2 regions of the Lysinibacillus sp. EB106-09-02-XG168 genome follow, and region 2 is predicted to be linked to the other one. Evidence: predicted binding sites of a transcription regulator. Region 2 holds the regulator's gene; the other holds the start of a gene.

Region 1 (15,561 bases), 3.9 Mb from region 2:
TTCAATCATTTCTAAATCATTGTCCTCGTCACCGAATGCAATAATACGCTCGCGTGGGATACCTAAATCCTGTGCTACATGAGCGATTCCTACTGCTTTATTTAAGCCACGGCGAACAATTTCAATAATGTGAAGTGGGGCACCCCAACGACGATGTTCAATGACTTCTGCATGGACAGCCTGTAAATGGTCACGAATAATCATTGAATTCACTTCATTCGCTTGAATCAGTAAACTAGTAGGGTTATCAAGTAAATGGGTATAAAGATTCCCATGAGTAATTTTAGGATTCCCCATATTAAATATATTTAAAATCCGTGAGTTCTCTGTATGAACATAAATATCGTCTTTAACCTCCGCTATAATATTTTCATATTCATAGCTATTGATGGAATTGACGACGTCATGTACTACGCTTAAATCAATAGGAGTATGCTTAGTCTGCCATGCAGCATTTTTAGGATGGTGGACGTAAGCACCATTAAAATTTACGATGGGCGTTGTAAGGCCAAGTTCGTGATAATAAAGATCACTCGCACGATAAGGACGGCCGGTAGCAATCATAACTTGATGGCCTTGCTCCTTTGCCTGCAATAATGTTTTTTTAGTTTTTGCTGAAATTTGTTGTTGGTCCGTTAATAACGTACCATCTAAGTCCAAAACGATTAAATGCGGTTTCATAGCTTATTGCCCCTTTCTTATAATTTGAATAGTATCGTTTTGTAAACCATTCGTCAAAATTTTGTCACAGTGAAAAAAGTTTGCTAACATAAAGATGAGACAAATGTTGGGAGTGACAAAGATGATTGTTGAGAAAGAATTGTGGGGAAATATTCCTTTATTACATATACATACGGAAAATATGAATGAAGAAACCCCGGTAGTAATTTTTTTACATGGTTTCACGAGTGCAAAAGAACATAACTTACATTATGCATATCAATTAGTAGGCAGAGGGGTGCGTGTCCTATTGCCAGATGCAAAATTACATGGCGACCGTAGTGAAGGCCTGACTGAGATGCAATTGAGCTTACATTTTTGGGATATTGTTTTAAATTCTATTCATGAAGTGGAACAATTATATAATGAATTAAAGAATAAAAAATTATTACTGAATGATAAAATTGGCATTGCTGGTACATCAATGGGTGGTATTGTCACATCAGGCTGTTTAAAGCGCTATGATTGGATCAAGACAGCAGCAGTTTGTATGGGTGCACCAAGTTTCACTAAATTAGCGGAGTATCAATTACAGCAATTCGCTAAAAACGGTGTGAATTTCCCAATGTCCGAAGAAGAAGTACAACAAACGAATAAGCTTCTAGCTAAATATGATGTGAGCCTAACACCAGACAAATTTGCAGAACGACCTGTCCTATTTTGGCATGGGGAGTTAGATAAAACTGTACCTTTCAAGGAAACATATGATTTTTATTTAACTTTACGTAAATATTACGAAACGAATCCAGAAAACTTGAAATTTTTAGCGAATAAGAAAGCTGGTCATGCTGTTTCACGTGATGGTATGTTAGCAGCAACTGAATGGCTTGCACAGCATTTGGCATAATAAGATGCATCTGCTATGATTAAGTTAACACTGTGACGAAAGGAGAAATACAGATGGATCAAGATATGAAAGACAGCATGTTCGGTGCATTAGAAAATGTAATTGACCCTGAGCTTGGTATTGATATTGTCAACTTAGGTTTAGTATATGATGTAGAGTTAGATGAAGAGGGTGCAGCAACCGTTACAATGACGTTAACGTCTATGGGCTGCCCAATGGGACCTGTTATTGTTGATCAAGTGAATACAGCATTAGGTGAGCTTCCAGAGGTAAAAAGTACAAATGTAAATATTGTATGGAATCCACCTTGGTCAAAAGATAGAATGTCACGCTATGCAAAAATGGCATTAGGTGTACGCTAATTCAACTTATTGCACAATAAAAAATCCCTGCTTATAACTCTAAGCGGGGATTTTTGCTGTTTTGAAATACAAAACTGTTAAAGAAATCTTTGTGACTGTTGCATGCTTTAATTAGGGAGATTTCCTTTCGAAGCTACTCACCGTAGTTAAACAGAATAAACTTTTAATAAGACGCTATTGTACATCTGGTGTTGCTGACTCTTTAATCTCTTACATAAAATAATTGTTGATGTTGCTAAGCTGGCATTACATTTTCGCACAGACAAACATTGTTGCTAAAGTTTTTTGTTTTATTACAATGAATTTTAGTAATAAGCAAGAAGATTCACGCTATGTGATGTGGTTGATTGGTGTGGAGGCTGGGCGACTCCTTGGGGATCAGTGTCACAGATGAGACCCTGGAGCGAGCATCGCGAGTGAAGCGGCTCATCGGACGCCCCAGGAAAGCGCCCAGCCGGAACGGAAATCAACCCCTCACTTTGCAAAAGAGCCATACATTATTTCTTTTACATAATAGAACACAAAATCCCCGTTATAACTCATAGGCGGGGATTTCGTATGTAAGTGTATTAATCAATACGACATATTTGTAACGGGCAATTTTCACAAGCGATTTCATCCTTTAAAAATTGTAGATCGTGAATGGTTATATAACCTTTTTCAAAAGATATAATATTGTGCTTCTTTAAGTCATTCAGCATGCGATTAATCATCTCTCGACTCGTCGCACATAAATTAGCGATTTCTGTATGTGTTAACGGGAAGTCAATATAAATAGTGTCATTTTCTAACGGCTTCCCATAAGTATTTGAAAGACGGATAAGCGTTGAAAATAAGGCACCCTTTTTCCCATTTAAAATCAAATCACGCAAACGGCTTTGATGCTTTAAATTTTCTGTTTGCAACCACTTCATATACTCCACCATTAAAATAGGCTGTTCCACTAGTAAAAGTTCTAATGTATCAAGGCTAAGAACATATAAACTGGAGGGCTCTAGTACTTTAGCGGTCATCGAATTATACGTAAAATTGCAAAATAATGAGCTTTCTCCAATGATGCTATCTGGACCACAAATACGAATGGTTAATTCCTTCCCATTCTCCGTTTCCTGACTAATCGAGATAGCTCCTGTTTTTATATAATAAATTTCTTTCGCACGTTCGCCCTCTAAAAAGATTTTACTTTCCTTATTCACTTTAATAAAAACACCGTGTTTTTGAAAAAGATCGTGAAATTTCTCTTGTATATTATCCATAATAGTCATATCTTCAACACATCTCTTTCTTTTTTCGTAAAAATTGTTTAATTATTACAAAATTAGGTGAGTAATTTACTAAATCTAAGAAATACACTTTTATTATAACGTAATTTTCCAGTAATAAGTGAAGAAATTTTAGGGCTGATTCTTTGCTCTGGTTTGTCGAGTGTTGTAAAATAAAGTTAGTCAAAAAAGGTCAAACATTTCTTATAAAATAGAATGGCAAACGGGATTCCGCTTAACATTATTAAAAGGGAGTGCTAAATATGCAATTTCAACAAACAAATGACAAAAAGCCATTAGAACAATTTGGACGTAATTTAATAGAAGAAGTTAAAAACGGTAAAATGGATCCGGTTATCGGTCGTGACGAAGAAATTCGTAATGTCATTCGTATTTTAACACGCAAAACGAAAAATAACCCTGTCTTAATAGGGGAGCCTGGGGTTGGTAAAACAGCTATTGTAGAAGGGTTAGCTCAACGTATAGTAAAGGGCGATGTTCCTGAGGGGTTAAAGGATTGCGTACTGTATGAGTTGGATATGAGTGCTTTAATAGCAGGTGCTAGTTATCGTGGCCAATTTGAAGAGCGCTTAAAAGGTGTATTAAAAGAAGTAAAAGAATCAGAGGGACGCATCATTTTATTTATCGATGAAATTCATACAATTGTAGGTGCAGGTAAAACGGATGGTGCAATGGACGCTGGGAATATGCTAAAACCAATGCTTGCACGAGGTGAGCTACATTGTATCGGGGCTACAACATTAGATGAATACCGTATGTATATTGAAAAAGATCCTGCTTTAGAGCGTCGTTTCCAGCAGGTGCTTGTACGAGAGCCATCTATTGAAGATACAGTTTCCATTTTACGAGGCTTGAAAGAGCGCTTTGAGTTGCATCATGCGGTACGTATTCATGACCGTGCGATCGTAGCGGCAGCGGGGCTTTCCAATCGCTATATTACAGAGCGTTTCTTGCCAGATAAAGCGATCGATTTAATCGATGAAGCATGTGCGATGATTCGAACAGAAATTGATTCTATGCCACAGGAATTGGATGTAGTTACACGCCGTATTATGCAGCTCGAAATTGAGGAGCAAGCATTGCGTAATGAAAAAGACGAGGCGAGTAAAAAACGTCTAGAGCAACTCAGTGAGGAATTAACAAAGCTCAAAGAATCCTCTGAGGGCATGCGTAAACAATGGGAAACCGAAAAAGAAGCGTTACATGGCATTCAGAAAAAACGTGAAAAACTTGATAAATACCGCCGTGATTTAGATGAAGCAGAAAGTAAATATGATTTAAATAAAGCAGCTGAACTACGTCATGGAAAAATTCCTACACTTGAAAAGGACATTCAAGAGATGGAAAAACAATTAGAAAATGGTGCGGAATCACGTATTTTACGTGAAGAGGTAACGGCTGATGAAATTGCATCAATTGTTTCGCGCTGGACAGGAATACCAGTGACGAAATTAGTAGAAGGTGAGCGTGAAAAATTATTGCGTTTAAAAGATACATTGCATGAGCGTGTAATCGGGCAAGATAATGCAGTACAGCTAGTTACAGAAGCGGTATGGCGTGCTCGAGCAGGAATCAAAGATCCGCATCGACCAATTGGTAGCTTTTTATTCCTAGGGCCAACAGGTGTTGGTAAAACAGAGCTCGCGAAGGCGCTAGCGGCACAATTGTTTGATTCTGAGGATCATTTTATTCGCATTGATATGAGTGAATATATGGAGAAACATAGCGTATCGCGTCTTGTAGGGGCACCTCCAGGCTATGTTGGCTATGAGGAAGGTGGGCAATTAACAGAAGCTGTTCGCCGAAATCCGTATTCAGTTGTATTATTAGATGAAATTGAAAAGGCCCATCCGGATGTCGCAAATATTTTACTACAAATTCTAGATGATGGTCGCATTACTGATAGCCAGGGGCGTATGGTTAACTTTACAAACACAGTGGTCATTTTAACTTCTAACATTGGCTCAAGCTATTTAATGGAAGCAAAAGAAGACGATGTTGCTGTTGAGGATTTAGTGATGGCTGCACTGCGTCAACATTTTAAACCAGAGCTGTTAAATCGTATGGATGATATTATTATGTTCCATGCACTATCAGATGAGCATTTTACAGCCATTGCATGGAAATATATCGAACAGCTTGTCAAACGAGTTGAAGAGCAAGACATTAGTTTACAAGTAGAACAAAATGTAGTTGATTGGGTTGTAGAACAAGGAGCAGATGCTCAGTTCGGTGCAAGACCATTAAAACGCTTCGTGCAACGATATATTGAGACTGCGGTTGCAAAAGAATTGCTTCGAGGTGAAGTATTACCAGGAGAAACATTACACATTAAAATGTATGATGGTCAATGTGTCGTTGAAAAATAACAAAAAAACCTGTTCCGCATTAAGCGAAACAGGTTTTTCTAGTTGAATTAATGATTGTCTGCAGCTTCTGGAGTTGACTCGTTTGGAATAATTGCACCGATAATGAAAACAAGAATTGTAAATACAACTGATGTAACAATAGCAGTATCGATATCAAATTCTGCACCAAGTACAGAGCCTACTACGTAGTTTAACATTGAAACTAGTAGGAATGACCATATGAATGTTACGATATATCGCATTAATTTCACCTCAACCGAACTTTTTTATATCATAAAATTTTACTACATATTCATTATCATATCATAACATAAATCGAAAAAAAAAGAATCTTTTCTGTGAAACATGGCGAATTTGTCACAACAATAACATTTTTTTTATTTTTAATGCAGTTTCAATACATCACTGAAATTCAAAGACGTCACAAATGCTTGAGTGTCGTAGCGTTTAGAAGGATTTCAAGCCCCGTCAAAGCATTAATTTAATTCATCTTGCACCTGTTCTTCAGTATGAGTTTGAAGAGTTATTTTAGGCAATTCAAGTGTGGCGCTTTTTATATGTCTCGAGAGGGGATTTTTAAAAGGAATTATTAAAGAAGTTAAAAGGCAACAAATGTTTTAGATCTAAGCTATTTCATTCCGAAGTAGCTTATGGGGGGCATCTTTGCGTTGGTCATGTTTAATTTGAAACTTTTTTACGGATCATTCGTATTATAACTAGACAATTCGAATTGATAAAAAAGGGAGAAATGAATTTTTGAACTATTGAATGAAACGATTACTTTTTGTGATTTACTTGATTACCATTGCGGATGCGTATTACTCAACGTTGTTTATTGAACCAAAAACACCACCGCAACACCAGACGATTAAAGCATCAGTGATTACGTTGACACAACTACGGTAGCAAACCTAACAAAAAGAAACGTACAACAAGTCGTTTGAAACCTTCTGTACTGCAACTCATCAAGCGATTTCTTCAGAGCATTAAGTGTTCCAAAGAGAACATGATCCTTAACGACCTATTAGAGAATAGATTGGACGTACGCAGATTAATGCGAGAGCCACCTTTCATCTTTTTGCGTTATCAACTTTTACGTTGTTGATAATAATTGTTAGGCCAAAGCTGCAAATTTATTTGCAGCTTTTTTTATTAACCGCCATTATTTTTCATACTCACTTATCCCCCGAAATATGCTTTTTCTTGCATTAGCTCTAAAAGTGGGAGATGACATTTGTTTAATTGTATGCCATGTATATAAGTTGATTGGAGTGGAGGCTAACCGATGCAATAGAACTTATCAGACGCCCCAAGTCGGAATAGAAATCACCCCCGTTATGGTGAAGAGGACGTTAAATTTAATTCATCTTGCACCTCTCCATCATTATGAGTTATAATTATGACCAGTTACTAATAATTGATAGTAAGAAAGCAGAGGGGTTGCTAAATGAACGCTGGTATTTTAGGAATTGCCAAATACGTTCCGGAGAAGGTCGTTACGAATTTTGATTTAGAAAAAATAATGGATACTTCGGATGAATGGATTCGAACTCGCACAGGGATTGAGCAACGTCATTTTGCTGCTGATGATCAGGAAACTTCAGATTTAGCAGTAGCTGCAGCAAAAGAGGCTATTGCAAAAGCGGGAATTTCACCAGAGGAAATAGGCTTAATCCTTGTAGCAACAGTAACACAAGATCAAAATTTTCCAAGTGTCGCATGTATGGTTCAGGAGCAGATTGGAGCAGTTAATGCAGCTGCGATGGATCAAGCGGCTGCTTGTGCAGGGTTTATATATAGTTTAGTGACAGCAAAGCAATTTGTAGAATCAAATGCTTATAAATATGTCTTAGTAGTAGGTGTTGAAAAGCTGTCGAAAGTACTTGATTGGGAAGATCGTAATACGGCTGTGTTATTCGGTGACGGTGCAAGTGCAGCGATTATTGGTCCAGTATCAGAAGGTAGAGGTATTTTATCATTTGAGCTTGGAGCTGACGGCACAGGTGGTAAGAATTTGTATTTAACACAGCAAGACACAATCGCTATGAATGGTCGTGAAGTATTTAAATTTGCCGTTCGTCAAATGGGTGAATCTGCAATGAACGTTTTAGAAAAAGCAGGTTTAACAAAAGAAGACGTAGATTTTTTAGTGCCGCATCAGGCGAATATTCGAATTATGGAATCAGCGCGTGAGCGTCTAGAGCTACCACCGGAAAAAATGTCAAAAACGATTCACAAATATGGGAATACGTCGGCAGCATCTATTGGTATTTCGTTGGTAGATGAGCTTGAAGCAGGTAAGATAAAAGATGATGATTTAGTAGTACTTGTTGGATTTGGCGGTGGCCTAACATGGGGTGCCGTTACAATGAGATGGGGAAAATAAAAACGAAAAATGCTTGAGGGGAGTAATACAATGAGTAAACGACGAGTAGTAATTACAGGAATTGGCGCAGTTACACCACTAGGAAATAGCATCGAAGAAACATGGACTAACATTAAAGCTGGAAAATCGGGTATTGGCGAATTAACTCGTTTAAATAAAGATCTTTTCGCAGCAAAAATTGCTGCTGAAGTAAAGGATTTTAATATCGAAAAGTATATCGAACGTAAAGAAGCTCGTAAAATGGATCGCTTTACACAGTATGCTTTAGCTGCATCTATCATGGCGATGGAAGATGCACAATTAACAATCGATGAAGAGCTAGCACCACGTGCAGGTGTCTGGATTGGCTCTGGCATCGGCGGTATGGAAACATATGAACAACAATTTTTAACTTTCCAAGAGCGTGGCGCAAGAAGAGTAAGTCCATTCTTTATTCCGATGATGATTCCGGATATGGCTTCAGGCCAAGTGTCGATTCACTTTGGTGCAAAGGGCATTAACTCTTGTTCAGTAACTGCTTGTGCTTCAGGTACAAACTCTATTGGGGATGCTTTTAAAGTAATTGAACGTGGCGATGCAGATGTTATGATTTCGGGTGGTGCTGAGTCGCCAATCGTTACGATGGCAGTAGCAGGTTTCTGCGCTAATACTGCATTATCTTTAAACACTGATCCAGAAAAAGCTTGCCGTCCATTCGATAAAAATCGCGATGGTTTCATTATCGGTGAAGGTGCGGGTATTGTTATTTTGGAAGAGTATGAGCACGCAAAAGCACGCGGTGCAAAAATTTACGCAGAAGTTCTTGGCTATGGTGCAACAGGAGATGCCCATCATATTACAGCTCCAGCTCCAGAAGGAGAAGGTGCTTCTCGTGCAATGATGCAAGCATTATCTGATGGCGGTGTAGAAGCTTCACAAGTTGACTATATTAACGCACATGGAACAAGTACACCATATAACGATTTATTTGAAACACAGGCAGTAAAAACTGTTTTTGGTGAACATGCCTATAAGCTTGCAATGAGTTCTACAAAATCAATGACAGGTCACTTATTAGGTGCAGCTGGTGGTGTTGAAGCTATTTTCACAGCGCTAGCACTTAAAGAAGGCATTTTACCACCGACAATTAATTTAACAGACGCAGATCCAGAATGTGATTTAGATTATGTGCCAAATGAAGCCCGAAAAGTAGATATTCAATATGCTATGAGTAACTCACTTGGGTTTGGTGGACACAACGCAAGTCTACTATTCAAAAAAATCGAGGAATAATAAAGTAAAACTTTAATCAGTGGGGATTTCATCATCCCCACTTTTTTTATTATTAAAAATAAGATTGTCATGTCAAAAGATACACGCTATGTAAAGTGATTGATTGGAGTGGAGGTTAGGCGACTCCTTGGGGATTAGCGATATAGAGGAACGGAGGCTAAAATCATCACGTCCTGTGATAACGCCACCGTGACCAACATCCTGCTGTCGCTGCGCTTTCGCACAAACAAAACCCTATGCTGTCGCTACATTAGCACTACGCTTTCGCGCAAAAAACATCTGTTGCCCCAAGCGGCTCATCGGACGCCCCTAGGAAGCTATGCTCTGCGCGAAAGCGATGCGGCAGCGGCAATTGTTTTATCTGTGCGAAAGCGAAGCGTCAGAAGCGCCTAGCCGGAACGGAAATCAACCCCTCGTTTTGCAGAAGAACCTTACGTTATTTAATATGATCAACCTAAAAAACGTCAGCCTAATTTAAGTGGCTGACGTCTTTTTTTATAGTTTTATGAATAGATGATAATAAAGAAAAAATAGAAAGGATGCCCTAACTTGTTCCGACTCTTTTTATTTTTAATGAGCTATGGCTTATTGATTCTCTCTGTTGGGAATCTCATATTGTATTTGAATTATCGGACACTCGGATATACTTGGATAGTTGTTTTTAAATTTATGGCACAGACAACAGCATTTTATGTGGCAATTGGATCAGCCCTTGTGTTATGTGCTGTTGTGCTTGATCTTGGTTATGATAAAACGATAAACAAGGATAAGATGTAACACTTAGATTACTCTCTTTTTGGCCAAGCCCTTTCGATAAATTTCAACAAAGCTACAGCACTTCTTCATTTCACGTTAAAGCATTTTCTTAGCGACGTGCACGACCAAGGCCCATTGCTTCTTCCATGCGTTTTAATGTAGCGCTAGCAATAGCATTTGCCTTTTCAGCACCTTCATCTAAGATGATGTCTAATTCTGATGATTCTACCAAGTGATAGAATTTCTCTTGAATTGGTGTCAGGTGATCAATAACCGTTGCTGCAACACCTTGCTTGAAACCACCATAGCCAATGCCCTCGTATTTTTTTACAAGATCGTCAATAGATACGCCTGAAATGGCAGATTCGATTGTTAGTAAATTAGAAACACCAGGTTTATTTTCCACATCAAATGCCACAATACCATCAGAGTCAGTTACAGCAGATTTAATTTTTTTCTCAATGTCTTTCGCTGAATCTAAAAGCTTGATTGTCGCTTTTGTATTTGGATCAGATTTACTCATTTTCTTTGTAGGTTCTTGTAGTGATTTGATACGAGCTCCTGCTTTAGGTAATTGAATTTCAGGAATCGTTAAAACATCACCATAACGTTTGTTAAAACGCTCTGCTAGATCACGAGTAAGCTCAATATGCTGCTTCTGATCATCACCAACTGGAACAATGTTTGTGTTATACAAAAGGATGTCTGCTGCCATCAATGGTGGATATGTTAAAAGAGCGGCAGATACGCTTTCCTTACCGTGCGATTTATCTTTAAATTGTGTCATACGTTCAAGCTCACCAATCGATGCAACACATTGTAACATCCAGCCTGCTTGTGCGTGAGCTGGTACTTCTGATTGAATAAATAATGTCGATTTTTTAGGGTCGATGCCAGTAGCAATATACGTTGCTGCTAGGTTGCGAATATTTTGACGTAATTCTTTTGGATCTTGTGCTACGGTAATGGCATGTTGATCGACGATACAATAAACAGCATCACCTTCATCTTGTAATGCAGGGAATTGCTTAAATGCTCCTAAATAGTTCCCTAAAGTAACAATACCTGTTGGCTGTACGCCTGAAAAAATAGTTGTCATTGTCATTTCCTCCTTGAATTTAAGTCCCTTAGACGTTTTTACATAAGTGCCGAAATAAAAAAACATCATGCGTCCTCATTAGTTTTCTAATGAAGGGACGAATGATGTTTGAATCCGCGGTACCACCCAGCTTGCCTAAAACGGCCACTCTTCTTCGTAACGTGAAGGGACGAGCTTTGCTAATAGACTTAAATAAGAAAATAAGACGTTCACAAAGCTAACTCGGAAGTCCATTCCAAATGCTTACACGATCTGTTTGCAGCAACCACAGACTCTCTAAACGTGTAAAAGGCAAATGTACTACTCTTCGTCAGCGTTTTTTAGCTCAATACCTGTCTTCCATCTGCATAGATGGCGAGGTGAATTCACCAAAGACATAATTGATTTATTGCAAAAAATTATATTATAAAGGCTCGGTGAAAAGCAAGTGTGTAAAGTCAGACTTTTGGCGGTGTTTTTTCTCGGCAAAAAGTTATATGCTACTTTTGCTGCTTTTTTATTTCAGTGAAGCAATAAATATTTTCTGTCAAAAGCGAAAAGCAATTTAGCGATATCGTAAATTATATGAAAGTGTGTTTCATCAGCAAAATTTGTGGATGACATTTGTTAAAACACATTCCATATACATAAGTTGATCTTCGTTACGACTGGCCGATTCCAGGAAGCTTTGCTCTGTGCGAAAGCGAAGCGACAGCAACAAAGCCCCCAATCAGAATGGAAATCAACCACATGTTATGGTAACAATCAATTTATTTGGAAATGCAACCGATATTAGTAAATATACGTCTATATTTGTACACACAGAATTGACAGTATTCTCGTTTATAATTTTTAAATGAGAACAAAAACAATCAAGCGATGGATGTTTAAAATGCTCTACGAATGGGAATATTAGTAGTAGTTCATTACACACCTCAAGAAGTAACTACTTTGAAGTTTATGTAAAAAAACAGAAAATTTCATGTCAAATGGTTATTCTTTTTTTATTGGAACTATATTCAAACATCACAGAGTACTGTATAATGGTATGTATATTTACATTAAATTAATTCTAATTTAACACAATAGTTTATAGATAATGATTAAAAGGAAAGGATGTGTCAGTATGATAGTAACTTTATTTACATCACCAAGTTGTACGTCTTGCCGAAAAGCTAAAGCATGGTTAGAGGAGCATGAAATCCCATATACAGAACGTAATATATTTTCTGAACCATTAAGTATTAGTGAAATTAAAGAAATTTTGCGTATGACAGAAGATGGTACGGATGAAATTATTTCGACTCGATCAAAAATTTTCCAGAAATTAAATGTTGATGTGGAAAGCTTGCCATTACAACGTTTATATGAATTAATTCAAGAATACCCAGGTTTATTACGTCGTCCCATTATTTTAGATGAGAAACGTTTACAGGTCGGCTACAACGAGGATGAAATTCGCCGTTTCCTACCTCGTAAGGTTCGTGCTTATCAACTACAAGAAGCACAGCGTATGGTGAACTAATATTGCCGTATTCTGCATAGAATAAGTATTAGATGTTACATATGCAACAAGCATATTGTGACATCTATTTTTTTGTGTTTTACTTATGAAAATCCATCTATATAGAGTATAATAAATAATAGGGAAAAGTCATATATTTCGGTAAAGTATGTTAAACTTGATTTTAGCTTAATAGTTTACTACAATTTCAATAATTCAAATAACTTCTGTGAAACGGTGTATATCCTTTTCATTTTATGACAGAACAGCATACAATATAAATAGAGACAACTGTGGACATAAATTTTTTTGATTTCGGTTGCTCGATGGGTTTACTGTAGTGTGGTCAAAGGTTGAAAAACAAAATTGAGGTATGAGGTTAAAAACAATGAATAATAGCATACTAATGAAACAAACTGTTTTTCGACAAATGACAGTGAAGGGAGATGAGGTCTAGTGGACATCGAACGTGTAAACGAAAATACACTCAAGCTCTTTATTACGTACAATGATATAGAGGATCGCGGCTATAGTCGTGAGGAAATTTGGTACAACCGAGCAAAGGGTGAACAACTTTTTTGGGATATGATTGATGAAGTAAATACGGAGGATTATTTTGATGTAGAAGGTCCAATTTGGATTCATATCAATGCTTCTGAAGTAGGCTTAGAGATCATTGTCACACGTGCACATATTTTAAAAGACGGTGAAACCTTAGATGGTTCTTCGCATTTTGATGAACACAAAGATATGTTTGCTCCATTCGAGGATGTTGGAGAGGATCTTCTCAGTCAACTAACTCAATTTGGTGACATTGATGAGTCAGAATTATTTATGGATACAGACATATATGTTTATAAATTTAAAGATATTGATGAGTTAATCCCTGTAGCGAAACGCATAACAGATGAATTAGTGGATTCCTCATTATTTAAATATGAAGATTGGTACTATCTAGTAGTTGATTTTGTGAACGCAGAAGAAGAGCTAAATCATCACGATAGAAATGCTGTTATTAAAGAATTTTTACTACCATCGAATTTTACAATCCATCGTTTAGAGGAATATGGCGAAAAAATTATGGAATTTGATTGCTTTGAAACAGTACGAAAATATTTTATTTAAAGTAATGAGTACTTGATTCAGTGGCTTAGACTGTAAACAAACTTGGTGATTATCAAGTTTGTTTGCAGTCTTTTTATTTAACTTCTTTCAGTAAGTGTTTTTGGTAACGTAAGTAATTGAAAAAAGCTAGCAATTTTTAAATTTCAAGAAAAAGCCGTTCTTTATTTGTCGCTATAAAAAGGCTCCTATACAATTAGGAAAAAAGGAGATGATTTTATGCTTATGGCCTATAATGAGCAGCAGCAGATTTTTCTCCCATACCAATATTCAAGGGAGGCTTTGCAACGATGTAGGAGCCAGATGAAATTTTATTGTCCTCAATGCCAGCGGCCTGTCCAATTAAAGATAGGCAACTATAATATCCCTCATTTCGCTCATATTGCTACTAATAGCTGTATACAGTTATTTGCAGAGGGTGAATCAAAACTTCATTTACAAGGAAAAATCCAATTATTTGAATGGTTGAAAAACCTCGGGCATACAGTAAAGCTGGAGCCTTTTTTACGGAAACTTTCACAGCGGCCAGATATGCTTTTGATTAAGGAGCATAAGCAAATTGCCATTGAATTTCAGTGTAGTACAATTTCACATGAAAAGTGGCTATTACGTACATCTGGATATGAGAAAAATTGTATACAGCCGTTGTGGCTTTTTCAAACACCTCAAAGACAAACTATAAAAGGTATTCGAAAAATTTCTATTTCTCCGATAATGCAAAAAGTGATAAATACTAAAGCATTAGGCTTGTCTTATTTAGTGACATATGATGCAAACACATCGAGATTTATTTATTGGGCGAATCTTCTTTATGTTCATGGGCATACTTTTATAAGTAAAGTACAGGAATTAACTATTCATAAGCAACAATTTCCCTTTTATGAGCCAAAGACAATTACGAAAGAGGAATTTCATCTTTATTGGCAGCTTTATAAAAAGTATTGTAAGCAATTCGTATATCAACGATTATTCCATAGTAAAAATGGGGTGCAAGATGCATTTTTACGAAGTAGTTATGAGTTAGGTTTTACTTTAACGGAGATGCCTGATTACGTAGGTGTTCCGGTAAAAGATGGAGAGGCGATACCGATGTTTTCTATTGAGTGGCAGACGATTTTGCATCATTATTGTCGACATTTACAATTAGCACCTCATGAACTAGACGAGAGAAATATACGATCGTTTTTAAGCCAACAAAATATAGAGGTTACAACCCAGGCTGTACAAGCTATTAAAAATTACGGAATGATGCTGGCGAAAAGGGATGAAAAAGATAATCGTTTTCCAGGTATTTGTGAGCAAGTGTACGCAAATTTATTTGCAATTGACGCAATATACTGAGAAAATATGAGAGTATAGGAAAAACTAACATATAAAGGAGGCTGGCACATGGCTAGTAATCAAGTTTTAGTAAGAAATGATGTTCCAGAAGAGTTGACTTGGCGCTTGGAGGATATATTTGCAACTGATGCACTATGGGAAGAAGAGTATAAAGAAGTTGCAGAACTTGCAAAAAAAGCGCCTAGCTATGCAGGTACTATTAAAAATGGAGCAGATGCATTAGCGGCAGTTCTAACTTATCACGATGAAATTTATGAACGTGCTATGAAGCTTTACACGTATGCTCATATGCGTAATGACCAAGATACGACAAATAGCTTCTATCAAGATATGAATAGTCGTATTCAAACATTAGCGACTAGCATTTCAGCTGCCCTATCATTTTTAACGCCTGAGATTTTATCATTGAGTGAAGAAACGATAGAAAGTTACTTAGCAGAAAACAAGGACTTACAACTGTATAAGCAATCTTTAAAAGAAATCACGATGGCACGTCCGCATGTATTACCAGCAGAGCAGGA
Region 2 (15,561 bases):
AAAGTACAAAATATAGATGTATTTTACGGTAATATTCAAGCATTAAAGGGCCTCTCTTTAGAAGTAAATGAGGGTGAAATCGTAACGTTAATCGGTGCAAACGGTGCTGGTAAAAGTACATTATTAAAAACATTGTCGGGCCTATTAAAACCAAAGGGTGGTATCATTGAATATGAAGGCTTCTCTATCGCAGGGAAGGCTGCACAGACAATAGTAAAATCAGGCATTTCACATGTTCCAGAGGGGCGTCGCGTTTTTGCCAATATGTCCGTTGAGGAAAACTTAGAGCTAGGCGCATATCTTCGCAACGATAAGGCTGGCATCAAAAAAGATATGGATCATGTGTTTGAACTATTCCCACGTCTTTCCGAACGTCGGAAACAACAATCAGGTACATTGTCCGGCGGTGAGCAGCAGATGCTAGCGATGGGGCGAGCATTAATGGCAAAACCGAAATTGTTATTAATGGATGAACCTTCAATGGGACTTGCGCCACTCATGGTAAAAAATATTTTTAATATTATTGAACAAGTCAACAAAGAGGGCACAACTGTATTGCTCGTTGAGCAAAATGCGAATATGGCATTATCAGTAGCGCATCGTGCGTACGTACTTGAAACGGGACGTATTGTATTATCAGGTACAGCAAAAGAGCTTCAAGAGAGTGACCAAGTAAAGGCCGCTTATTTAGGTGGTTTATAGAGGGAGAAGGCGTCTCAATTTCTGGGACGTCTTTTTTCGTATAAACGGAGGAGTGAGGCGACGGAAAGAAAGGCAATAGAGACGGATAGTACAATTAAAGTGACGGATAAATCAGTCAAAACGACGGATACCACTTATCAAAGTGACAAAAAAGCAGTAGCTTTCATCTTTTATTATTTGGTAATGTGGAAGAAAGGAGTGATGTTGTATGAAGTATTCAGCACAATATTTTGTTGAAAAATTAAATTTAGCAGAGCATCCGGAGGGAGGGTACTATATATCCTCGTTTCGGGCATCGGATGATATGGCTGTAAGAGATGTACAGAGACCGATTTATACGAGTATTTATTTCTTACTACGTTCACAGGATATATCGCATTTGCATCGGTTGAAATCGGACGAGCTTTGGTATTATCATGCTGGCAGCCCACTAACGGTCCATATGATTTTCCCGGATGGTACATATGAGGCGAAGAAGCTTGGATTAAATGTAGAAGCAGGAGAAGTACCGCAAATCGCAGTACCGAAAAATACTATATTTGGCTCATCCGTAGAGGATGCAAATACATTTAGTTTAGTAGGCTGTATGGTTGCACCCGGCTTTGACTTTGAAGACTTCGAATTATTTACTCAAGATGAGCTATTAGCTGACTATCCGCAGCACGAGGAAGTTATTCGAAAAATGGCTTACACGACAATTCAAGAATAGAAGAAAAGTAGCCGTCTCAAATCAGCTGGGACGGCACTTTTTGTCTACCACAAAATAGTCTCGGGATAATTAGCTTTAATTTCAATTTCATGTAACGCCTTTTTTGTAGTCATCGCAACTTCAATGAGCTGCGATTTAATGGCGTTATTTTGGTGTATATTTAAGTAGTCTGAATAGTTCTATTCGTTCTTTGTCTGTTAAATCGCGCCACTGTCCAACTTTTAAATTGCCAAGCTTTATATTCATAATACGAATGCGTTGTAGACGTTTAACGGAGTAGCCAAGCGCTGAACACATACGACGTATTTGACGGTTTAAGCCTTGCTCTAAAATGATTTTAAAGACTTTATCAGATATTTTTTCAACATGACAAGGCAGGGTTGTAGTATCTAAAATATCTACACCAGCGCCCATTTTCTTTATAAATTGCTCTGTAATAGGTTTATCGACTTGCACGATATATTCTTTTTCGTGATGGTTTTCTGCACGTAAAATCTTATTGACGATGTCCCCATCGTTAGTCAATAATAATAGCCCTTCTGACTCTTTATCTAGTCGTCCAATATGGAAAATACGAAGAGGGTGATTGACAAAATCAACGACATTTCCTTTTATATGACGTTCAGTTGTGCTTGTAATTCCTACTGGTTTGTTTAAGGCAATATAAACGAGCTGTTCTTCTTTTTTTACCTCTTTTCCATCAACGCAAACCATATCACCAGCCTCAACCTGACTGCCGACTGTAGCAAGCTCACCATTAATCGTAACTTTACCTTCTGCTATCCATTTATCTGCGCCTCGGCGAGATACAATGCCTGTTTCACTTAAATATTTATTAATCCGCATACTGTTCTCCTATACATTTATATTATTTTTAAGTATACATTATAGTTGGTCGAACCGTGAATCCTAGAAGCTTTTCTAGCAAATATAAGCCACTTTGCAAGCCTAATCACAAAGCCGATTCCAGAGGCTATTAGCCAAGGAATAATCGATTCAAAAATAGATTCCAGTATTAATTGAAAAAAATTTTAAAAAGTTGAAATTATTCTTCTCTTCTGACAATATATTGAGTAAGAGGGTATCTATGAAAATATCGTTATTTCGATGAAAATGGTGATTTTTGTAGATTATTTTCTCATTATTTTGTGTAAAGGGGAGAAGTAAAATGGTTTATGCATTTCCAAACACCGAAGGATCGGTAGTTCAATTCAAAGAGAACTATGAAAATTATATTGGTGGGGAATGGACGCCTCCAGTGAAAGGACAATACTTTGATAATGTTACACCTGTTACTGGACAAGTTTTTACACAATTAGCTCGTTCTACTGCTGAGGATATTGAACTTGCAGTTGATGCAGCACATGCCGCAAAAGAAGAATGGGGCAAAACATCTCCAACAGAACGTGCAAACATTTTACTTAAAATTGCGGACCGCATAGAGCAAAACTTAGAAAAGCTAGCCGTTGCCGAAACATGGGATAACGGAAAAGCGGTACGTGAGACATTAAATGCAGATATCCCTCTTGCGATTGATCATTTCCGTTATTTTGCGGGGGCTTTACGTGCACAAGAAGGCGCGGTAAGCCAAATCGATAATGATACAGTCGCTTATCATTTCCACGAGCCAATTGGGGTAGTAGGTCAAATTATCCCTTGGAATTTCCCGTTATTAATGGCCGTTTGGAAGCTAGCACCTGCACTTGCAGCTGGAAACTGTGTTGTGTTGAAACCTGCAGAGCAAACGCCAGCTTCGATAATGGTGTTCGTTGAATTAATAGAAGATTTATTACCATCAGGTGTACTTAATGTTGTGAATGGCTTTGGTTTAGAAGCAGGAAAACCATTAGCATCGAACCCACGGGTTGGCAAAATTGCCTTTACTGGTGAAACTACGACAGGTCGCTTAATTATGCAGTATGCTTCACAAAATCTTATTCCAGTTACATTAGAATTGGGCGGCAAGTCACCAAATATATTCTTTGAAGATATTATGGATGAAGACGATGCCTTTTTAGATAAAGCAGTTGAAGGCTTTGTATTATTCGCCCTAAATCAAGGTGAAGTATGTACATGTCCTTCTCGTGCAATAATTCAAGAGTCAATTTACGATAAATTTATGGAACGCGTCCTACAACGTGTTGAAGCGATTAAAGTTGGGAATCCACTTGATCCGAATACGATGATGGGAGCGCAGGCTTCGAGTGAGCAAATGGAAAAAATCCTTTCTTATTTAGATATTGGTAAGCAAGAAGGTGCAGAATGTCTAATTGGAGGAGAGAAAAATAATGTAGGAGCAGGTTTTGAAAATGGTTACTACATTAAGCCAACTGTCTTCAAAGGACATAATAAAATGCGTATTTTCCAAGAAGAAATCTTCGGGCCAGTTGTTGCCGTAACGACATTTAAAACAAAAGAGGAAGCATTAGAAATCGCAAATGACACACTATACGGTTTAGGTGCAGGTGTATGGACGCGTGATATGAATACGGCTTATCGCTTCGGTCGTGGTATTCAAGCTGGGCGTGTTTGGACAAACTGCTACCATGCTTATCCTGCACATGCAGCGTTCGGTGGCTATAAAATGTCGGGTGTTGGTCGTGAAAACCATAAGATGATGTTAGCGCATTATCAGCAAACGAAAAACTTATTAGTTAGCTACAGCGAAAACAAACTTGGCTTCTTCTAATTAGTAGGGAGGTGCATGAGCGTGGTCATGCGTGTTTTAGCAACTGAAGAAGCGCTAGCACTAATCGAATTATTGAAAGAAAAGCATGGGCCCATTATGTTTCATCAATCAGGTGGATGTTGTGATGGCTCCTCGCCAATGTGTTATCCAGAGGGAGACTTACTATTAGGTGACCAGGATGTTTGTCTTGGAGAGATTGGTGGTGCTTCCTTCTACATGCATAAAAATCAATATGATTATTGGAAGCATACACAAATAATCTTGGACGTTGTCGACGGTAGAGGTGGTTTGTTTTCACTGGAAGGCGTTGAAGGTAAGAGGTTTTTAACAAGATCAAGAGCTTTTTCCGCAGAGGAATTAAAAGAGTTAGGATTAATTTAAGTGGACCGAACAAGCGATTAAGCAAATTTCCTTTTAAGGACAGCGGCAAGAATATTGCCGCTTTTTTTTATGTTCATTCTTCTGGAAAAAGCGTATGGAAGGTTTTAATTTAAGCTAATTTTAAAAATACAGCTGAATCTTTTCGACAATATATTACGTAAATATGGAAAAGGAGTGTGTTAAACATGGACTTTGTTATGATTGAAAATCAGTTTACAAGTACGGTGGAGGATGTCTCAAAGGCTGTCGGTCGGACGGTTGATCGTAAAATTGTGTTGGCAATCGCTAGCAAATATGTGGCATCTGGAAAACCCTTTGATTCCGTTAAATATAAAAAAGTATTACAAGAAATGAAAAAGCAAACGTCATGGTCATCTCCGTTAAGAACGGCGGTAGGTTATAGTATTGCTGCGAATTTGATGGAGCAAGAGGATACAGAACGAGCGGTAAAAAATTTACTGACGAACGTTAGCATAATGAAAGAGGTAAAGTTCAGAAGCGGGAATTTTAGTTTTATAGGTGCACAGTTTTTAACGGAAGAGGAAAGTGAGAAACGCGCACATGCACAGGTAGCACGCGCATTATTTGATGCAATCCGCAAGCACCACCGATTTTTAACGTCGTACGATGATATTCCCTATACAGTATTGTTAAGTAGCCAGTCTGACGATGTTGAGCTACGTGCAGAAACGATGAATCGTTATTATAAAGAATTACGTACGTATAATTTTAATGCAGGTAATGAGCTTCAATGGCTATCACAAGTACTGACTTTCTTATCACCTCAATATGATAATAAGTTAGTGCCTAATGCTGTAACAGTCCGTGAAACACTAAAAAATCAAGATGTAAAAGTCAAGGCGATGCATTATCCATTACTGGGCTTTTTAGCAATCCTTGAAGTGAATCAAGCACAGCTTCAACAGATTGTTGATTTATATCATGAGTTAAAGGGTATGAAACTTTTAAAATGGCATCGTGAATTTGTGTTATTTATGGCCACACAAATTGCTATTTATGATATGGCGAAAGTACAACAATCCTTATCAATGTCAATCATGTCATCCATTGAATTGCTAATTCAAGCACAGCAGGCAGCAATGTTCGCAGCAGTAAGTGCAGCAGCTGTAGCAGCAAGTTCTTCGTGATAAAATAAAGAAGAAACGGATGTGACGGCAAATATGAAAGTTGTTTGTCAGGAAACATTCGCGCCAATCGTCTCAATTGTTTCATATGAAACATTAGACGACGCTATTCGACTATTAAATGAGTCGGACCTTGGCTTAAATGCTGGAATTTATACGAATGTTTTACAAGATGCATTATATGCAGCGGATGAATTACAGGCAGGTGCTGTTATGATTAATGATATTCCGACTTTTAGGGTTGATAATATGCCATATGGTGGTGTAAAAATGAGTGGCTATGGTCGTGAAGGAATTAAGTGGGCAATCGGAGAAATGACAGATATGAAATTAATTACGATGAAAAAATCGTTCTAGTTTGCATCAACTCTTGTTCTGCGATACGATGACGAAAGAACATTCATGAAGGGAAGTCGCAAGAATTATGTCAAACAACGCAATACCGATGAGCCAGTCACGTACTGTTCAAACTCGTCTCGTATTACCGCCAGATACAAATAATCACAACTCCATTTTTGGTGGAAGAGTGTTAGCGTATATTGATGAAATTGCTGCTATTACAGCAATGAAACATGCAAAAGGTCATGTAGTCACAGCTTCTATCGATTCGGTTGACTTTTTATCGCCAGCACATGTAGGGGCTATTTTAGAAATTGAAAGCATTGTTTCGTCAACTGGACGGTCTTCAATGGAAGTTTATGTTCGAGTTATTTCACGAAACATTGAAACTGGTGAGGAGAAATTAACGACGGAATCATTTGTAACGATGGTTGCAGTAGATGATGAAGGTAAACCTAAGCCAGTTCCGGCTATTTATCCTGAAACAGATGCAGAAAAACGCCTGTTTGAAACGGGACCAGCAAGACGCGAACATCGTAAACAAAAACGCGAGTTACCACATTAAAAATAAAAAGGGAAATTGACGTATGCTGTCAGTTTCCCTTTTTCGTGCTTACATTTGTAATTCATTTACTACGTTAATAAGTGAATCGGAAGAAGAAGAAACAAGCGTAGCGCCTTGTGACAGTTCAGTAATCAAATTAGAGATGGCTGAAATATCTCTAGATGTATTTACATACTGCTGCTGAATGCCAGAAACCGCATCGGCGATATCATTAAATGATTTAGATAAACTGTTTTGCGTATCTACACTATGTTGAATCTTTTGATCAACGTTAGTAACCGAAGTCGACATTGTTGTAATATTACTTTCTGTTTCTTTAATGAGATGAGAAACATTTTGTACCGCATTTTTTGTTTCTTCAGCAAGCTTACGAACTTCCTCTGCAACAACGGCGAAGCCTTTACCATGCTCACCTGCACGAGCTGCCTCGATAGAAGCATTCAGTGCTAATAAGTTTGTTTGATCGGCAATTCCTGTGACAAGTCCTACAATTTCCGATATTTTTTGAGAAGATGTGCGTAGCTGGTTCATCGTAACTTCGAGACTGTTTACACTTTGTAAAATTACTTGTATTAAATCATTTTGATCTTGCAACTGCTGCTGTCCACGTCTGGATTTTTCCTGTGTATCAGCAACGAAGGTTAAACCTTGCTTCGTAGCTACTGCGATATCATCTGTTTGAGAGGAAATGACTAATAAAGAAGCTGCCGTTTCTTCACTAATCTCATTGAGTTCCTCTGCCGTTTTTTGAATGGTAGTAACAAGTGCATGCTTTGTTTCACCTTCTACTGTACGAATGCGTTCCTCTTCTTTTTCATAGGCTTCAATTACAAGCTGCTGCTCGAAGTTAATGATTTTACAGAAGGCATTGATAGCACGAATTGCATCATGTTTTGATACATCTAACTCATTTGTAAAGCGTGTAAAGGTCGTTGTTAATGATTGGAATGAGGCGATATACCACTTCGATTGTAGACCAATTCGAACGTGAGTTTCGGCAATCGCCTTTCGTTCATTAATGTAAGAGTCATTAATACGACTTTCAAAAATATCACTCAAATGTTTATGTAAAGTAACTTTTAAACGCTCGATTTGTGATGTTCTGTTTATAATATTTAACAAATCTTGGCTCAAACTAATGGCTGCATAAAATTGATCCACCATTTCTGGTACTAAATCCTTAGCTAAAGGCTGTAGTTGTTTTATGATGGCTAAATCCTCAATAGTTAAATCTAAAAGTTGTAACTGTTTTTGAAGATTTGGATGGCTTGATACATCCAATTGAACATCGCTCTTATAATTTTCAGGCGCTAGTGTAATTGAGTAGCTAGAATCGTTCTTTTTTGTAAACCAACTCATCGTTGTTTGCTCCATTCCTTAGGTCCGTATTATGTATAGTATAGTAAACTAAATACCTATTAAATTACTTGGGTTGTTAATTTGCTGAATATATAGTATTTAATATATTCTACTATTTTTTGTGCTATATTTGGTTGAAATTTTAGTTTATTTCTATATTTTTTTTATCAGTTACAGATGATTGTCGATTAAAAGTCATGAAATAGACTACTAAAAAGGTAATAGGTAAATTGAATTTGAAATAGGAAACCTGTAAAATACGAACTGTTTAGCTTGAACGTAACGATAGTGTTGAGGAGGTATTATATGGAGAAGAAACGTTTCAAATTTGTCATTCCGGTTATGGTAATTGTAGCAATTGGGTCGGTTTACATGTTAAGAAACTACTATGCTGAAGTACCAGACTTAGATCAACTATTAATTACTATCTGTGCAACATTAGTATCTGGTGTACTTGCATACTTTTTATTTCCACAGCAAGGTGAAGATAAAGTTGATGATCGCGGTCCTTACTAACAGTGAAAGGCACCTTAGAAAAAATCTAAGGTGCCTTTAGCTTGTCGATAAATGAATAAATGGCTTACTTTTATGTTTTAAATAAATTGAACCAGCCTTTAAGTTTAAAGATTGCCAGCATGAATAATGCGATAAAAATCATAATTCCGAGTACGATAAAGTAGCTATACTTCCCATGTAGCTCGGGCATATGGTCAAAATTCATTCCATAAACACCTGCAATAAATGTTAGGGGAATAAAGATAGTTGAAACAATTGTTAAGGTCATCATAATACCATTCATGCGAGTAGAGCTCATCGCCATATAACTATCACGCATATCAGCAGTGAGCTCGCGGTTAGATTCGATCATTTCGGTGAGTTTTAGCAGATGGTCGTAAATATCTCCGAAATAAGCTCGTTCTGATTTATTAAGTGAAAATCGGTATGAGTTAAGGATGCGATATAATAAATCACGCATTGGTAAAATGGTGCGTCTTAAATCTAGCAAATCACTACGGAATTCAAATACAATTTTCATGGCGTTGGGGTTACTTTGATAGGTAAGCTCATCTTCAAGTGTATTTAAATGATCCTCAATTTTATAGACAAGTGGGAAATAGTTATCAACAATTTTATCGATTACCTGGTACGTTAAATATACTGTGCCACGTTCCCAATTCTTTGGCTGTTTTTCTAACATCATTTGTACTCGATCTATTTCCGGTGCTACATTTTTGTGGAACGTAACAATAAATTTATTAGAAACAAAAATATTTACTTCCTCAGCTGTTAATTCTTCGTTCATCCTTTGAATAACAAAGAAATGGAAATCATCATAAAAATCGAGCTTTGGCCGCTGTAAACGCATTAAACAATCTTCTATAGCGAGTGGATGGAAATGGAAAAATGAATCTAACAGTAGTTCTTCATCATCGGTCGGACAATTAAAATCGACCCAGTACCATTCAAATTCGTTTTTGTGTATCTCTTCAAGCGGAAAGTCCTTTATAAGTTTCTGATTTTTTGTAATGCCAATAGTGCGTATCACAGCATTCACCTCAATTCTTTTAATTCTATCCTAACAGGTGTATTGAACTTCACAAGAAAAAATTTTATACGCTTTCTTTATAACATATCCAACCACCAAATAAAGTAGTGGCAAAGAATCTAGATGGTTTTGTAAAGCCTGCTTGCTGTAATAGTGCTAATATGTCCTCTTCACACATAAATGAAAGAGAACGGATGGATTTCTCCATTTCCGCTACGTCTGATGGTAATAGCTTTGTATGCTGTAGCCAATAAGAACGCCATAAATCAAATTGTAGCTCGGTTTCTAAAGTACCTGGCTGCCCGTATTTTGAGACGAGCACAAATGGAGCCCCAGGCTTTAAATTATTTGCTATTTTTTTTAATGTTGCAAGCTTCTCTTGATCATCTTGTATAAAGTGAAGCACTAGTACACAGCTAGCCGCATCAAATTTTACTGAAGGTAGCTTAGTATCCAGTATAGTTCCTTGATATAAAGAAATATTATTAGGTAGAGACTTTAAACGTTCGCCAGCAATTTGTAGCATCGCTTCTGATGGATCTATACCAACAAATGACCAATGGGGTCTTTGCTCGGCGAACTGTAAAATTTCATTACCGCTTCCGGAGCCAACTACTAAAAATTCAGCGTTTTCAGGTAATGCAGATTGATAAAAGGTTTGTGTTAAACGTAGCATTGCATCGTAGCTAGGTAGCGTGCGACGAATACCTTTTTCGTATTCATTTGCAAGTGTGTTATTAAATTCCATCGAGTATCACATGCCTTTCAAAAATTTTTAAAAATCCAATTTTAAATTGAAACTTTTTAAGGTGTATTTCCGTAAAAAATAGTACATAAAATAAAAAAATTAAATGGAAGGGTTGATATAAATGGAAACTAAATGGTCTAAGGTAATCATACACGCAAGTGCATTTTTTGCGCCATGGTTAGTACCTATTATATTTTTCTTAATTAGTTCGGAGGAAGAGGTAAAGAGTATTTCTGTGCAAGCCTTGCTGTTCCAAGTAGTGATGATAGTTTTACTTACAATTTCGGGTATTTTTAGCTTCCTACTCATTGGTATACCGTTCTTAATTGTTTTTGGGATTATGTATTTTATCGCGCCAATTATCGGTATTGTGAAGGCTTTATCTGATGAGTCTTGGCGTTATCCAATTGTTGGTCGATGGGTATAATTTCTATAGACGCAAGTATATGCTAGTTGCATATGCTTGCGTTTTTTCTTTTGCCAATAAGGGTATCTTATAGCTAAAGCATTCGGCGGATTTTTTTCTGTGTGCGAAATAATTGCAATTATTTTCAAGCGTTTTGTATAATATACTCAAAGAAAGTCAAAGATAGTCAAAGTCAGTGTAGTAAGCGAGGTGTATTCCTAAAATGCGTAATATATCAGACATCATAGAAGGCTACTTAAAGCAAGTACTTGAATTAGGTGGAGAAGGGCATATTGAAATAAAACGTAGTGAAATTGCAGATAAATTTCAGTGCGTTCCCTCACAAATAAATTATGTAATTAATACAAGATTTACCGCCGAGCGAGGTTACCTTGTTGAAAGCAAACGTGGTGGTGGTGGATACATTCGAATTTTACGTGTCCGCGCGAATTCACAAATTGATCTAATCGATGATGTCCTCGGGCAAATTGCAGGTGGGGCATCGCAAATAATGGCAGAAGATTTAGTTTATCGACTAATTGATGAGCAGGTAATTTCAAGACGAGAAGCGAAAATAATATTAGCAGCAGTTGATCGCTCAACTATCGATTTGCAACTCCCGTTACGGGATCATATTCGAGCAAAAATTTTACGAGCGATGCTAACAACGATTAAATATGAACAGCAAAAATAAAAGAGGTGATGGAAATGATTTGCGAACATTGTAAGCAGCGTAATGCGACGGTTACTGTAACACAAGTTCAAAGTGGTCAAAAGGTGGAGCACCATTATTGTGACGTCTGCGCCTCGCAGTTCCATCCATTTCATGCTGAATTTAAGCAAGAGCCAGTATCTATTCAACAGCTATTATCCAATTGGTTTGGCTCACCTACATGGCAGCAACAAAAAGTGGGTGAAAAGCAGCAAGCACCACCACAACAGCAAACATGTCCACAATGTGGATTTACGTATAAACGGTTTTTAAAAGAAGGTAAATTTGGATGTCCTAGTTGCTATGACACCTTTAGTGAGCACTTACCGAAGCTCTTTAATCGTATACAGGCTGGACCTCAACATATAGGGAAAATGCCCGGCGCTCGAAGCAATGTTTATGTCATCAAAAAGCAAATTGAGGATATTCGTAAACGTATGAAGATTGCTGTAGATAAAGAACATTTTGAAGAGGCAGCGAAGCTTCGTGATGAAGTGAAGGAGCTTGAGAAACAGATACAATTTGAAGGTGGTGATGTGTCGTGATGATTGAATCGTTTTTAGAGCGTGCTACACCAACATGGATGAGTGTGGAGGACGATTATTCAGATATTGTCATTAGTACACGCATTCGCCTTGCTCGAAATTTAGATGGTTATCGTTTTCCATTAGCCTTTACAGAGGATGAAGCATTACATGTAGAACAGGCAGTTACACATGCGATAAAGGACAGTACAGAACTTCAAGGGAATTTTTCATATTTTGCTATTAAGGATTTAACGCCTTTACAACGTCAAATACTTGTAGAAAAACATTTAATTAGTCCTCAGCTTGCAAAAAAAGAGCAAGTTGGTTCCATGCTCTTATCGGATGACGAATCAATTAGCATTATGGTGAACGAAGAAGACCATTTACGCATTCAATGTATGACAGCGAGTTTTCAACTTCAAAAGGCATACGAGCAGGCCGATAAAATTGATCGTACCTTAGAGAAAGCTCTGCCTTATGCATTCCGAGATACATTTGGTTATTTAACAAGTTGCCCAACAAATATTGGTACTGGTTTACGAGCATCTGTCATGATGCATTTGCCAGCCCTTACACTTACGGGTCAGATGAATCAAATCATTAATGCAATGACACGGTTAGGAATGACGGTAAGAGGAATATATGGGGAGGGTAGTGAAAATATAGGTAATGTTTACCAAGTGTCAAATCAGATTACACTAGGAAAAACAGAGGATGACATTTTAGCGGACATCCAAAGTGTCGCTGAAAAAATAATTCAAAAAGAACGACATGCAAGAGGCAAGTTAATGGAAAAAGCAGAGCTTGCCCTAGAAGACCGTGTGTACCGTGCTTTAGGTACGTTAACATATGCTCGAGTTTTAACGAGTGAGGAAGCTGCTACCTGTCTATCCAATGTTCGTTTAGGAGTAGATTTACAGTTAATTGAAGGTATTAAAGCGACCAAATTAAACGAATGTGTAGTCAGTATGCAACCTGGTTTTTTACAGAATTATGCAGGGGACGTTTTGCCGCCTGCTGAGCGAGATCGCGTACGAGCTGAAATGCTTCGTGAGGCACTATCTCAAGAAAATATGAGTAAGCCTATTATTCGAGGAAAAGGAGAGGATTCATTTGATGTTTAATCGTTTTACACAACGCGCGCAAAAAGTATTACAGCTTGCACAAGAAGAGGCGATTCGTTGGAAGCACGAATCAATTGGAACAGAGCATATTTTATTAGGGCTTATCCGCGAAGGTGGCGGTATTGCTGCAAAAGCATTAGAAGCCATTGATATTAGCCCTCAAATGATTGAAGCGGGTATTGAAGAGCTTGTAGGGAAGGGTAAAGAGGATGTTGGCCCAATTGTCCACTACACACCTCGAGCTAAAAAAGTAATCGAGCTATCAGTCGATGAATCACGTAAATTAGGTCATTCCTATATTGGAACAGAGCATTTACTATTGGCGCTTATTCGTGAAGGTGAAGGGATAGCGGCTCGTGTATTAAATAATGCTGGTGTCGGATTGAATAAGGCTCGTCAGCAAGTGCTATTGTTATTAGGCAATAATGACAATGCTCAATCTGGTCAACAAGCTGCACAGGCTGCCAATACACCTACATTAGATAGCCTTGCGCGTGATTTAACACAAATTGCTCGTGAAGGTACTCTAGATCCTGTTATTGGTCGAAGCAAGGAGATTACACGTGTTATTGAGGTACTGTCTCGCCGTACAAAAAATAACCCTGTATTGATCGGTGAACCTGGTGTCGGTAAAACAGCTATCGCTGAAGGTTTAGCACAACAAATTATTAATAATGAAGTGCCAGAAATTCTTCGTGATAAACGTGTTATGACACTTGATATGGGGACGGTTGTTGCTGGAACAAAGTATCGCGGTGAATTTGAAGATCGCTTGAAAAAAGTAATGGATGAAATTCGCCAAGCTGGTAATGTCATTTTATTTATCGATGAATTGCACACATTAATCGGTGCTGGCGGTGCAGAAGGTGCCATCGATGCATCAAATATTTTAAAACCATCTTTAGCACGTGGTGAGCTTCAATGTATTGGTGCAACAACATTAGATGAGTATCGCAAATATATTGAGAAAGATGCGGCATTAGAGCGCCGTTTCCAACCAATTCAAGTTGATGAGCCAACTGTAGAAGAGGCGATTCAAATTATTCAAGGCTTACGTGATCGTTATGAAGCACATCACCGTGTGAAAATCACAGATGAAGCTATTGAAGCGGCAGCAAAAATGAGTGACCGATATATTTCTGATCGTTTCTTACCAGATAAGGCGATTGATTTGATTGATGAAGCGGGCTCTAAAGTACGCTTGCGTTCATTCGCGGTGCCACCAAACTTAAAAGCGCTTGAAGATAAGCTGGAAAATGTACGCTCTGAAAAGAATGCAGCTGTCTCTGGTCAAGAATTTGAAAAGGCAGCATCATTAAGAGATACAGAGCAAAAGCTAAAAGATGAAATTGAAACTACGAGAAAAAATTGGAAGGAAGAGCAAGGTAAAGCCGAATCAAAAGTTACAGTGGATGATGTAGCATCGGTAGTATCTATGTGGACTGGAATTCCAGTATCTAAAATTGCTTCCGAGGAATCTTCTAAGTTATTACAACTTGAAGAAGAGTTACACAAACGTGTTGTAGGTCAAGGAGAAGCGGTAGAGGCAATTTCTCGCGCAATTCGTCGTGCAAGAGCTGGCTTGAAAGATCCGAAACGACCAATTGGTTCATTTATTTTCTTAGGCCCTACAGGGGTTGGTAAAACAGAGCTGGCTAGAGCATTAGCTGAAGTTATGTTTGGTGATGAGGACGCAATGATTCGCGTTGATATGTCTGAGTACATGGAAAAACATTCGACTTCGCGTTTAGTTGGTTCACCTCCAGGCTATGTAGGCTTTGATGATGGCGGTCAACTAACAGAAAAGGTTCGTCGCAAACCATATTCTGTAGTATTACTAGATGAAATTGAGAAGGCTCATCCAGATGTTTTCAATATTTTACTTCAAGTACTTGAAGATGGCCGTTTAACAGACTCTAAAGGTCGAGTGGTGGATTTCCGCAACACAGTTGTTATTATGACATCAAACGTTGGTGCGGATGCTTTAAAATATCAGAAAAACCTTGGCTTCAATGTCGGTGGTACGGATACGAAGTATAAAGATATGAAGGGTACGATGCTGGAGGAATTGAAAAAAGCATTCCGCCCAGAATTCTTAAACCGTATAGACGAAATGATTGTCTTCCACTCACTAGAAAAAGAACATTTAAAAGAAATCGTAGCGATGATGGCGAATTCTTTAACAAAACGTCTAAAAGAGCAAGACATTTCTTTAGAGTTAACGGATTCGGCGCTTGAAAAAATTGCAGAAGAAGGCTACGATCCTCAATATGGTGCTCGCCCACTACGTCGTTCATTACAAAAACAAGTAGAAGACCGTTTATCGGAAGAACTACTGAAAGGCAATGTAGAGAAGGGGAACCAAGTGATCATTGATTATGTGAATGATGAGTTTGTTGTGAAGAAAAAAGAGGAAGTTTCTACTTCTAAATAATCGCGATTTAAAAAGACAGCGAGGCTTTAAGTGCCAAGCTGTCTTTTTTTATGTACAATAATAAATATAAGAACAAATATTCGAGGTGGATGCAATTTGGCAAAGAAAAAAACAAAATTTGTATGCTCAGGCTGTGGTTATGAATCTGCAAAATGGATGGGAAGATGCCCAGGTT

What was found. Region 2 encodes CtsR, which represses protease genes until heat stress. Its sites were predicted from a motif close to ATGGTCAATAAAGGTCAAACA; they were not measured.
Region 1: AC3WSO_RS04540 (ATP-dependent Clp protease ATP-binding subunit) is a predicted target of CtsR. The motif match lies at 3,371-3,391, and genes of this name have one in related genera.

Annotation. Positions count from the first base shown of each region.
Region 1 is NZ_JBYTDN010000003.1:755,885-771,445, forward strand. Features, by position in the region: gene AC3WSO_RS04520 (Cof-type HAD-IIB family hydrolase) at 1-681, opposite strand, end outside; gene AC3WSO_RS04525 (prolyl oligopeptidase family serine peptidase) at 803-1,567, shown strand; gene AC3WSO_RS04530 (metal-sulfur cluster assembly factor) at 1,621-1,929, shown strand; gene AC3WSO_RS04535 (Crp/Fnr family transcriptional regulator) at 2,499-3,185, opposite strand; gene AC3WSO_RS04540 (ATP-dependent Clp protease ATP-binding subunit) at 3,455-5,581, shown strand; gene AC3WSO_RS04545 (YjzD family protein) at 5,629-5,823, opposite strand; gene AC3WSO_RS04550 (beta-ketoacyl-ACP synthase III) at 7,029-7,967, shown strand; gene fabF (beta-ketoacyl-ACP synthase II) at 7,998-9,239, shown strand; gene AC3WSO_RS04560 (YuzI family membrane protein) at 9,789-10,016, shown strand; gene trpS (tryptophan--tRNA ligase) at 10,105-11,094, opposite strand; T-box leader at 11,185-11,417, opposite strand; gene spxA (transcriptional regulator SpxA) at 12,203-12,598, shown strand; gene mecA (adaptor protein MecA) at 13,034-13,702, shown strand; gene AC3WSO_RS04580 (competence protein CoiA) at 13,925-15,040, shown strand; gene pepF (oligoendopeptidase F) at 15,089-15,561, shown strand, end outside.
Region 2 is NZ_JBYTDN010000003.1:4,682,380-4,697,940, reverse strand. Features, by position in the region: gene AC3WSO_RS23830 (ABC transporter ATP-binding protein) at 1-702, shown strand, start outside; gene AC3WSO_RS23825 (cupin domain-containing protein) at 911-1,411, shown strand; gene rluF (23S rRNA pseudouridine(2604) synthase RluF) at 1,556-2,257, opposite strand; gene adh (aldehyde dehydrogenase) at 2,580-4,100, shown strand; gene AC3WSO_RS23810 (DUF779 domain-containing protein) at 4,122-4,481, shown strand; gene AC3WSO_RS23805 (DUF4003 family protein) at 4,667-5,629, shown strand; partial or broken gene AC3WSO_RS23800 (aldehyde dehydrogenase family protein) at 5,645-5,983, shown strand; gene AC3WSO_RS23795 (acyl-CoA thioesterase) at 6,051-6,530, shown strand; gene AC3WSO_RS23790 (protoglobin domain-containing protein) at 6,579-7,889, opposite strand; gene AC3WSO_RS23785 (hypothetical protein) at 8,196-8,405, shown strand; gene corA (magnesium/cobalt transporter CorA) at 8,476-9,435, opposite strand; gene AC3WSO_RS23775 (class I SAM-dependent methyltransferase) at 9,500-10,183, opposite strand; gene AC3WSO_RS23770 (DUF4870 domain-containing protein) at 10,305-10,610, shown strand; gene AC3WSO_RS23765 (CtsR family transcriptional regulator) at 10,813-11,283, shown strand; gene AC3WSO_RS23760 (UvrB/UvrC motif-containing protein) at 11,298-11,846, shown strand; gene mcsB (protein-arginine kinase McsB) at 11,843-12,952, shown strand; gene AC3WSO_RS23750 (ATP-dependent Clp protease ATP-binding subunit) at 12,942-15,386, shown strand; gene radA (DNA repair protein RadA) at 15,483-15,561, shown strand, end outside.